DNA from 2 places in the Variovorax sp. efr-133-TYG-130 genome. Region 2 is predicted to be linked to the other one. Evidence: riboswitches for the same ligand, from Rfam matches in the RefSeq annotation. Region 2 holds a riboswitch; the other holds the start of a gene.

Region 1 (4,413 bases), on a different contig from region 2:
TCCAGTCCTGGTTTTCCTGGTCGAGCGCCGCGAGGTTGCGGGCCACTTCGTAGCCGTAGGCCTCGCTGCGCGCGGCAAAGCGCTCCTGCGGGCTCGCGCCTCGCGCCTCGAGCGCGGCGGTCTGCTGCATCACGTCGGCATGGGCGACGGCTTCCCGGCGCACTTCGCGCTGTTCCGGCGACAGCCATGCCTGCTCGCTTTGCTTCAAGGCAGCGGTGCGCTGCTCGGGCGTCAGGGCGGTGTTGGCGAGCAATTCCAGCTTGTCGGCCATGAAGTTGTCCTGGCGGATCTGGTCGCCGAACAGGCCTTCGATTTCCTCGGGCGCGAAGTAGCGCCGGCGCATCGCCTCGCGCGCCTGCAGGGCGCGGCGCAGTTGCGCGGGGTCGCCGGGCGCGGGCGGCGGCATCGACGTCAGGGCCTCCTGCATGTCGACATAGCGTTCGAGCAGTCCGAGCGCGCGCACGCGCCAGTCCTCGCGCAGGTACTTGGCCAGCAGGGCGGGGGCCTTGGCCATGAAGGCGGCCTTGTTGTCGGCCTGCGCCTCGGACAGCACCTGGTCGAAGACGGAGATGAGCGAGCTGTTCAGCAGGGCGTCGGGCATGGCGGCTGCCGTTGCGGTCTGCGCCGGTCGTGGCTCGGGGCTGGCCGTGGCGGTGGTCGCCGCGGCAGGCCCGCGTTCGGCGGTGAAGGGGCCGTCTTCGTCGGGAAGGCTCGCGAGCCAGCCGCCGCCGACCGCGATCAGCACCGCCCCGCCCGCCGCCCAAGGCACCCACCGCATTCCCACGGCCGGCGCCTCAGAGTCCCGCGCTCTTCAGCCGCGCGGCCTGGTCCTTGAAGAGCTCCGGCACCTTCTTCTCGTAGTACGGGAACTGGCTGCCGTAGGTGTTGCCCAGCACCTGGTTGACCTCGTCGAGGTGGTTCTGGCGGTAGTCGCCCAGGTGGGTGCCGAGCCGCGTGGTGCAGGTCGCGAGCAGGCCGTCGTTGTCCTCGCCGAAGAAGGCGAGGGTGCCCAGCGCCGACAGCGGCGCGTCGCTCGGGTCGAACAGGCTGAAGCCGGTCGACACGCCCGACCACGAGTAGTAGCGCACGCCGTTCACCACCGCCGCGCCGCTCTTCACGCTGCACGACGAGCCCTGCGCGGGCCGTCCCTGCAGGAACTTGGCGTCGAAGGCCGCGCCACCGGTCGTGGTCAGCGAGGCCAGCGCGTTCAGCGGGACTTCCGGCAGCTGGCTCGGGTCCTTGCCCGAGAGGAAGCCGATCACGCTGGTCAGCAGCCCCACGGCCTTGACGACCACGCCTTGCGCGATGCCGCCCTCGGGCAGCCTGGCGAGCAGGTCGGCCACCTTGGAGCCGCCGTTCGCGCCGCCCACCGAGGTGACCGACGCCACCAGGTCGGGCGCCACCGCCGCCACATAGCGCACCGTGGGCGCGCCTTGGGAATGGCCGATCAGGTTGAACTTGAGCGTCGGGTTCTTTTCCAGCGCGCGGATGGTCTTGAGCTCCTGCAGCAGCTGCTCGCCGCGGATCTCCGAGGTGTTGGTACCCGAGACCTGCGCCACGTAGACCCGCGCGCCGGCGCCGGCCAGCTTGTCGGGGATGCCGTAGAAGTAGTCGACGCCCAGCAGGTTGTCGAAGCCCAGCAGGCCGTGGACCAGCACGATGGGGTATCTGGTCCTGGCCTCGTCGGAGGCCGCCCGGGCCGTCACCAGCGTCGAGCCGCCGCTGGCGGCCGCGCGGGCCATGGGGGTCATCGCCATCGTCGCCGCGGCAAGCCCGCAGCAAAGAACCACATTCCACTTCATGGCCATCCGGCACTCCCTGACGTCGGTTGAAAAAACGAACGTTCGTTCGGAAACGGTGGCCGCATTCTGTGGATGCGGGCGGGAATGGAAACTGGGGTTTTCCCCGTGGCGGGTTGAATCGCCCTAAAATGCTCGCCTTCCCAAGGAGCGTTGCAGCGGCGGGCCACAGCGGCCGGCCGTCAGGCTTGGGGCGACAACGACGCTCGCCTGTTCGACTCTTCCGCAGGTGAGGCCATGTCCCAGATTCCCGCTCCAGCTACCCCCGATTCCGCCCCCCTGGCACCCCCGCCCATGAAGCTGTCCGGCCTCGAGCCAGTCGCCATCGGCGAAGGCACGCTGTTCGTCAATATCGGCGAGCGCACCAACGTCACCGGCTCCAAGGCCTTTGCGCGGATGATCCTGAACGGCCAGTTCGAAGAGGCGCTGGCCGTGGCGCGCCAGCAGGTCGAGAACGGCGCGCAGGTGATCGACATCAACATGGACGAGGCCATGCTCGACAGCAAGGCCGCCATGGTGCGCTTCCTGAACCTCATTGCCAGCGAGCCCGACATCGCGCGCGTGCCGGTGATGGTCGACAGCTCGAAGTGGGAGGTCATCGAGGCCGGCCTGCGCTGCATCCAGGGCAAGGGCATCGTCAACTCCATCTCCATGAAGGAGGGCGTCGACAAGTTCAAGCACGAGGCCAAGCTGGTCAAGCGCTACGGCGCCGCCGCCGTGGTCATGGCCTTCGACGAGAAGGGCCAGGCCGACACCTACGCGCGCAAGATCGAGATCTGCGAGCGCGCCTACCGCATCCTGGTCGACGAGGTGGGCTTCCCGCCCGAAGACATCATCTTCGACCCAAACATCTTCGCCATTGCCACCGGCATCGAGGAGCACGACAACTACGCGGTCGACTTCATCAACGCCGTGCGCTGGATCAAGGAGAACCTGCCGGGCGCCAAGGTGTCGGGCGGCGTGAGCAACGTGAGCTTCAGCTTCCGCGGCAACGACCCGGTGCGCGAGGCGATCCACACCGTGTTCCTGTACCACGCCATCAAGGCCGGCATGGACATGGGCATCGTCAACGCCGGCATGGTGGGCGTGTACGACGACCTGGAGCCGACCCTGCGCGAGCGCGTGGAAGACGTGGTGCTCAACCGCCGCCCCGACGCCGGCGAGCGCCTCGTCGAGGTGGCCGAAACCGCCAAGAGCGGTGCCAAGGACGACAGCAAGAAGCTCGAATGGCGCGGCACGCCCGAGAACCCGGTGCACGTCAACCAGCGCCTGTCGCATGCCATGGTGCATGGCATCACCGACTTCATCGTCGAGGACACCGAAGAGGCCTACCAGCAGATCCTCGCCAAGGGCGGCCGCCCGCTGCACGTGATCGAAGGCCCGCTGATGGACGGCATGAACATCGTGGGCGACCTGTTCGGCCAGGGCAAGATGTTCCTGCCGCAGGTGGTGAAGTCGGCGCGCGTCATGAAGTCGGCCGTGGCCCACCTCATTCCCTACATCGAGGAAGAAAAGCGCCAGGACGAGGCCGCGGGCCGCGACGTGCGCACCAAGGGCAAGATCATCATCGCCACCGTGAAGGGCGACGTGCATGACATCGGCAAGAACATCGTCACCGTCGTGCTCCAGTGCAACAACTTCGAAGTGGTGAACATGGGCGTGATGGTCCCGTGCCACGAGATCCTGGCCAAGGCGAAGGTCGAGGGCGCGGACATCGTGGGCCTGTCGGGCCTGATCACGCCCAGCCTCGAAGAGATGCAGTACGTGGCCGGCGAGATGCAGAAGGACGACCACTTCCGCATCAGGAAGATCCCGCTGCTCATCGGCGGCGCCACCACCAGCCGCGTGCACACGGCGGTGAAGATCGCGCCGCACTACGAAGGCCCGGTGGTCTACGTGCCCGACGCCTCGCGCAGCGTGAGCGTGGCGCAAAGCCTGCTGAGCGACCAGGCGACCGCGTACATCGACGAGATCAACGCCGACTACGAGAAGGTGCGCCAGCAGCACGCCAACAAGAAGCAGGTGCCGCTGTGGCCGCTGGCCAAGGTGCGCGCCAACAAGACGCCGATCGACTGGTCGAGCTATACGCCGCCGGTGCCCAAGTTCATCGGCCGGCGCGTGTTCAGGAACTTCGACCTGACCGAGCTTGCCAAGTACATCGACTGGGGCCCGTTCTTCCAGACCTGGGACCTGGCCGGCCCGTTCCCGGCCATCCTGAAGGACGAGATCGTCGGCACCGAGGCCGTGCGCGTGTACGCCGACGGCCAACGCATGCTCAAGCGCCTGATCGAAGGCCGCTGGCTCAGCGCGAGCGGCATCGTCGGCTTCTGGCCCGCCAACACGGTGAACGACGACGACATCGAGCTCTACACCGACGAGACGCGCAGCGAGGTCGCGCTCACCTGGTACGGCATGCGCCAGCAGACCGAGAAGCAGGTGATCGACGGCGTGATGCGCCCGAGCCGCTGCCTGGCCGACTTCGTCGCGCCCAAGGCGAGCGGCCTGAAGGACTACGTGGGCGTGTTCGCCGTGACGGCCGGCCTGGGCGTGGAGAAAAAAGAGAAGTACTTCATCGACGACCTCGACGACTACTCCGCCATCATGCTCAAGGCCC
Region 2 (4,413 bases):
TTGACGCCCATGGCCTTGAGCTCGGCGAGCTGCTCGCGCACCGTGGCGCGCGTGGCGCCGATGCACGAGAAGTGGCTCGCCGCGTCCACGCCCTCGGACAGGATCTCCTGCACCGCACCGAAGGTGCCCTGGTGCGTGGAGCCGCCAGCGCCGTAGGTGACCGAGCAGAACTGCGGCTTGCGCGCATACAGCTGCTGGCGCACGGCGCGCAGCTTGACCGCGCCTTCGGGCGTCTTGGTCGGGAAGAATTCGAAACTCAGCGGAAGGCGCACCTGCGTCTCCTTAGGAACCGTCCGCGTGAACAGCGCGCACGGCGTGAATGAAAAACTCGCGGTTGCCGTCGCCGCCGGCGATCGGGCTGTCGAACCACTGCAGCACGCGCAGGCCGAGGGCCTCGCAGGCGTCGCGCAGGCGCTTCTCGACCACCGCATACATGGACTCGTCGCGCACGATGCCGCCCTTGCCGACCTGGCCCGGCTGCAGTTCGAACTGCGGCTTGACCAGCATCAGCAGGCGGCCGTCGTCCGCCAGGAACTCGACCACCGCCGGCAGCACCAGCGTGAGCGAGATGAACGACAGGTCGCCCACGATCAGGTCGAAGCGCGACTCGCCCTCTTCGCCGAGGTCCTCGGGCGACAGCGCGCGCGCATTGACGCCCTCGATGGGCACCACGCGCTCGTCCTCGCGCAGCTTCGCGTGCAGCTGCCCGTGGCCGACGTCGACGCCCACCACCTTGGTGGCGCCGCGCTGCAGCAGGCAGTCGGTGAAGCCGCCGGTCGACTGGCCCACGTCGAGGCACAGCTTGCCGGCCGGATCGACGCCGCTCGCGGCCAGCGCGCCTTCGAGCTTGAGGCCGCCGCGCGACACATAGCGCGCCTCGGCCGCGTCGACCAGCTCGAGCTCGGCCGACTCGGGCACTTCGTCCTTGTTCTTGGCGACGTTGCGCCACGCGTCGCTCGTGCCCGCGTCGCGCCACCGCATGCCGCCGGCGATGAGCCGCACGGCCTGGGAACGCGACGCGGCCAGGCCGCGCTCCACCAGCAATTGATCGGCGCGCATGCGCTGTCGATCAGTAGCGGTACGTGTCCGGCTTGTACGGACCGTTCTTGTCCACGCCGATGTAGGCGGCCTGCGCGTCGGTCAGCTCGGTGAGCATGGCGCCGACCTTCTTCAGGTGCAGGCGAGCGACCTTCTCGTCGAGGTGCTTGGGCAGCACGTAGACCTTGCCGGCCTCGTAGGCGTCGGGCTTGGTGAACAGCTCGATCTGGGCGATGGTCTGGTTCGCGAACGACGACGACATCACGAAGCTCGGGTGGCCCGTGCCGCAGCCCAGGTTCACGAGGCGGCCCTTGGCCAGCAGGATGATCTTCTTGCCGTCCGGGAAGGTGATGTGGTCGACCTGCGGCTTGATTTCTTCCCACTCGTACTTCTCGATCGAAGCGACGTCGATCTCGTTGTCGAAGTGGCCGATGTTGCAGACGATGGCCTGGTCCTTCATGGCGGCCATGTGCTCGTGGCGGATCACGTCGCGGTTGCCGGTGGTGGTCACGAAGATGTCGGCCTTGTCGGCGGCGTATTCCATCGTCACGACCTTGTAGCCTTCCATGGCGGCCTGCAGGGCGTTGATGGGGTCGATTTCAGTCACCCACACCTGCGCCGACAGCGCGCGCAGGGCCTGGGCCGAGCCCTTGCCCACGTCGCCGTAGCCGGCCACCAGTGCCACCTTGCCGGCGATCATCACGTCGGTCGCGCGCTTGATGCCGTCCACCAGCGACTCGCGGCAGCCGTACAGGTTGTCGAACTTGCTCTTGGTGACCGAGTCGTTCACGTTGATGGCGCGGAACAGCAGCGTGCCCTTGGCCGACATTTCGTTAAGGCGGTGCACGCCGGTGGTCGTTTCCTCGGTCACGCCGATGATCTCGGCGGACTTGCGGGTGTACCAGGTCGGATCGACGGCCAGCTTGGCCTTGATGGCGGCGTACAGGATGCGTTCTTCTTCGCTGGTCGGGTTGGCCAGCACGCTCTGGTCTTTTTCGGCGCGCTGGCCCAGGTGCATCAGCAGCGTGGCGTCGCCGCCGTCGTCCAGGATCATGTTCGGGCCTTCGCCCTTCGAGCCCTTGGGACCGAAGTCGAAGATGGCGTGGGTGTAGTCCCAGTAGTCCTTCAGCGACTCGCCCTTGATGGCGAACACCGGCGTGCCCTTTTCGGCGATGGCGGCGGCGGCGTGGTCCTGCGTCGAGAAGATGTTGCACGAGGCCCAGCGCACTTCGGCGCCCAGGGCTTGCAGCGTCTCGATCAGCACGGCCGTCTGGATGGTCATGTGCAGCGAGCCGGTGATGCGCGCGCCCTTGAGCGCCTGGCCCTTCGCGAACTCCTCGCGGATGGCCATCAGGCCGGGCATTTCGGTTTCCGCGATGCGGATTTCCTTGCGGCCCCAGGCAGCGAGGGACAGGTCGGCGATCGCCTGGTCGGCGGTCGAGACGGGGGTGGGCTTGAGAACAGCGCTCATGAGAACTCCAACAAAACTGGTTTGAAAGATGCCACTGCGTTCGGGGAAAAGGACTCACCGCGAGAACAGCGGGTGAGCGTGGTTGCGATGTGGATCCGAGCCTCACGCCTGGCGGCGCTGCAACGCTCCTCGGGACGGGGCATTGTAGACGGGGCGAACAGCCGCGCCAACCTCGGGGATTTGCGCGCATTTCGAGCGTCTTCTGCCCTCTTCGGCTGACATTTGAGACGCGCGGCGCGTCGCCCGCTCCCGGGGCCGCATGCCGCAACGCCGGCATGCGGCCCTTGCTCATTCAGTCCTAAGTCGGCCGCCAGCAGATTCCGGCGCGGCGGCGTACATTGCCCCGACTCCCACTCCGCCGAAAGCACCCATGCAGATCTTCCTGTCCCACAACCGCCGGGCGCTGCTCGCCGCCACGGTCCTCAGCCTGGGCTTCGCCGCGCTGCCGACCGGCGCAGCCGCCCAGACTTCCGACCCCGTGCGCATCCGCGGCACCATCGTCCGCGTCGACGCGAAGACCCTCGTCGTGCAGGACCGCGGCGGCGAGGTCGTCTCGCTCGCGCGGCCGGCCGACATGCCGGTGTCGGAGGTCTACCGCATCAAGCTGTCCGACATCAAGCGCGGCAGCTTCGTGGGCACGGCCGCCATGCCGCAGGCCGACGGTACGCAGAAGGCGATCGAAGTGGTGGTGTTTCCCGAGGCCGCACGCGGCACCGGCGAAGGCCACCGCCCCTGGGACCTGCTGCCCGAGAGCACCATGACCAACGCCACCGTGGCCGACCTGGCCGCGGCGCCGAAGTCGGTGCGCGGCGGCCAGCAGATGCGGCTGACCTACAAGGGCGGCGAGAAGACCGTCATCGTGCCGCCCAATGTGCCGGTGGTCACGTTCCGGCCCGGCACTGAGGCGCTGCTGGTGCCCGGCGCCAAGGTGATGGTGAACGCGCAGGAAAAGAACGGCACGCCCACGGCGCTGCGCGTGACCGCGGGCCGCAACGGCTTCGCGCCTCCGATGTAATCCATCCAAGGGAAATCCCGCAGGCATTTTTTTCGTGGCGGCATGCCGGTGCGGCGTATCGTGGCGATGGACTTTTGCCGTCCGGCCGGTCCTCGCCATCCATCCGTTCACCGTCACAGGAGATTCCGCACCATGGCCACAGCCAAGAAAGCCGCCGCCAAGAAGACCACCGCCAGCAGTAGCAGCAGCGACAGCACCGCCAGCGCGAAGAAGGCAGCGCCGACTGCCGCGGACATGCTCAATCCGCTGAAGGGCATGGCCGACCGGCTGCAGGACCTCAACCTGACCGGTGGCGCCGGCAAGCTGCTGGAAAGCGGCCGCAAGGACCTGGCGGCCCTGATGCAGGCCAACGAGAAGTCCTACCAGGGCCTGCAGACCGTGGTGCAGCGGCAGACCGAGATGATCAAGCACGCCATCACCGAATGGCAGACCGCCGCCAAGGAAATGCCGGGCAAGGATGCGAAGGAAAACCTCGCCAGGCTCGACGAGCTCGGGCGCCAGTCGTTCCAGCGCGCCATCGACGACATCAAGGAGCTGGCCAACCTCGCCGCCAAGTCGCAGGCCGACGCCTTCGACGTGGTGCGCCAGCGCATCCAGTCCAACGTGGACGAGGTCACGAAGATGCTGCAGCGCAAGTAAGGAAGCACCGGCGTTCGCGGGGCGCTTTGCGCCAGCCGGCGGGCGGAAATCCCCGGCCTTCTAAAATCGCGGCATTCCCCTGCCCGATTGCCCACCTTGTCTTTTGTTGCCGAAACCCGCCGCCGTCGCACCTTCGCGATCATTTCCCACCCTGACGCCGGCAAGACCACGCTGACCGAGAAGCTGCTGCTTTTCTCGGGCGCGATCCAGATCGCCGGCTCGGTGAAGGCGCGCAAGGCCTCGCGCCACG

Evidence for each region. Region 2 has a riboswitch for S-adenosylhomocysteine ahead of ahcY (adenosylhomocysteinase). Riboswitches for the same ligand answer to the same signal wherever they lie in the genome.
Region 1: linked by a shared signal. The riboswitch ahead of metH (methionine synthase) and the one ahead of ahcY (adenosylhomocysteinase) in region 2 are both predicted to bind S-adenosylhomocysteine.

Annotation. Positions count from the first base shown of each region.
Region 1 is NZ_JARVTD010000008.1:31,286-35,698, forward strand. It holds gene QRN67_RS10185 (lipase secretion chaperone) at 1-778, opposite strand, end outside; gene QRN67_RS10190 (esterase/lipase family protein) at 795-1,751, opposite strand; S-adenosyl-L-homocysteine riboswitch at 1,939-2,014, shown strand; gene metH (methionine synthase) at 2,094-4,413, shown strand, end outside.
Region 2 is NZ_JARVTD010000031.1:138,527-142,939, forward strand. It holds gene metF (methylenetetrahydrofolate reductase [NAD(P)H]) at 1-272, opposite strand, end outside; gene QRN67_RS26145 (TlyA family RNA methyltransferase) at 283-1,059, opposite strand; gene ahcY (adenosylhomocysteinase) at 1,070-2,509, opposite strand; S-adenosyl-L-homocysteine riboswitch at 2,577-2,646, opposite strand; gene QRN67_RS26155 (hypothetical protein) at 2,880-3,524, shown strand; gene phaP (TIGR01841 family phasin) at 3,657-4,163, shown strand; gene QRN67_RS26165 (peptide chain release factor 3) at 4,260-4,413, shown strand, end outside.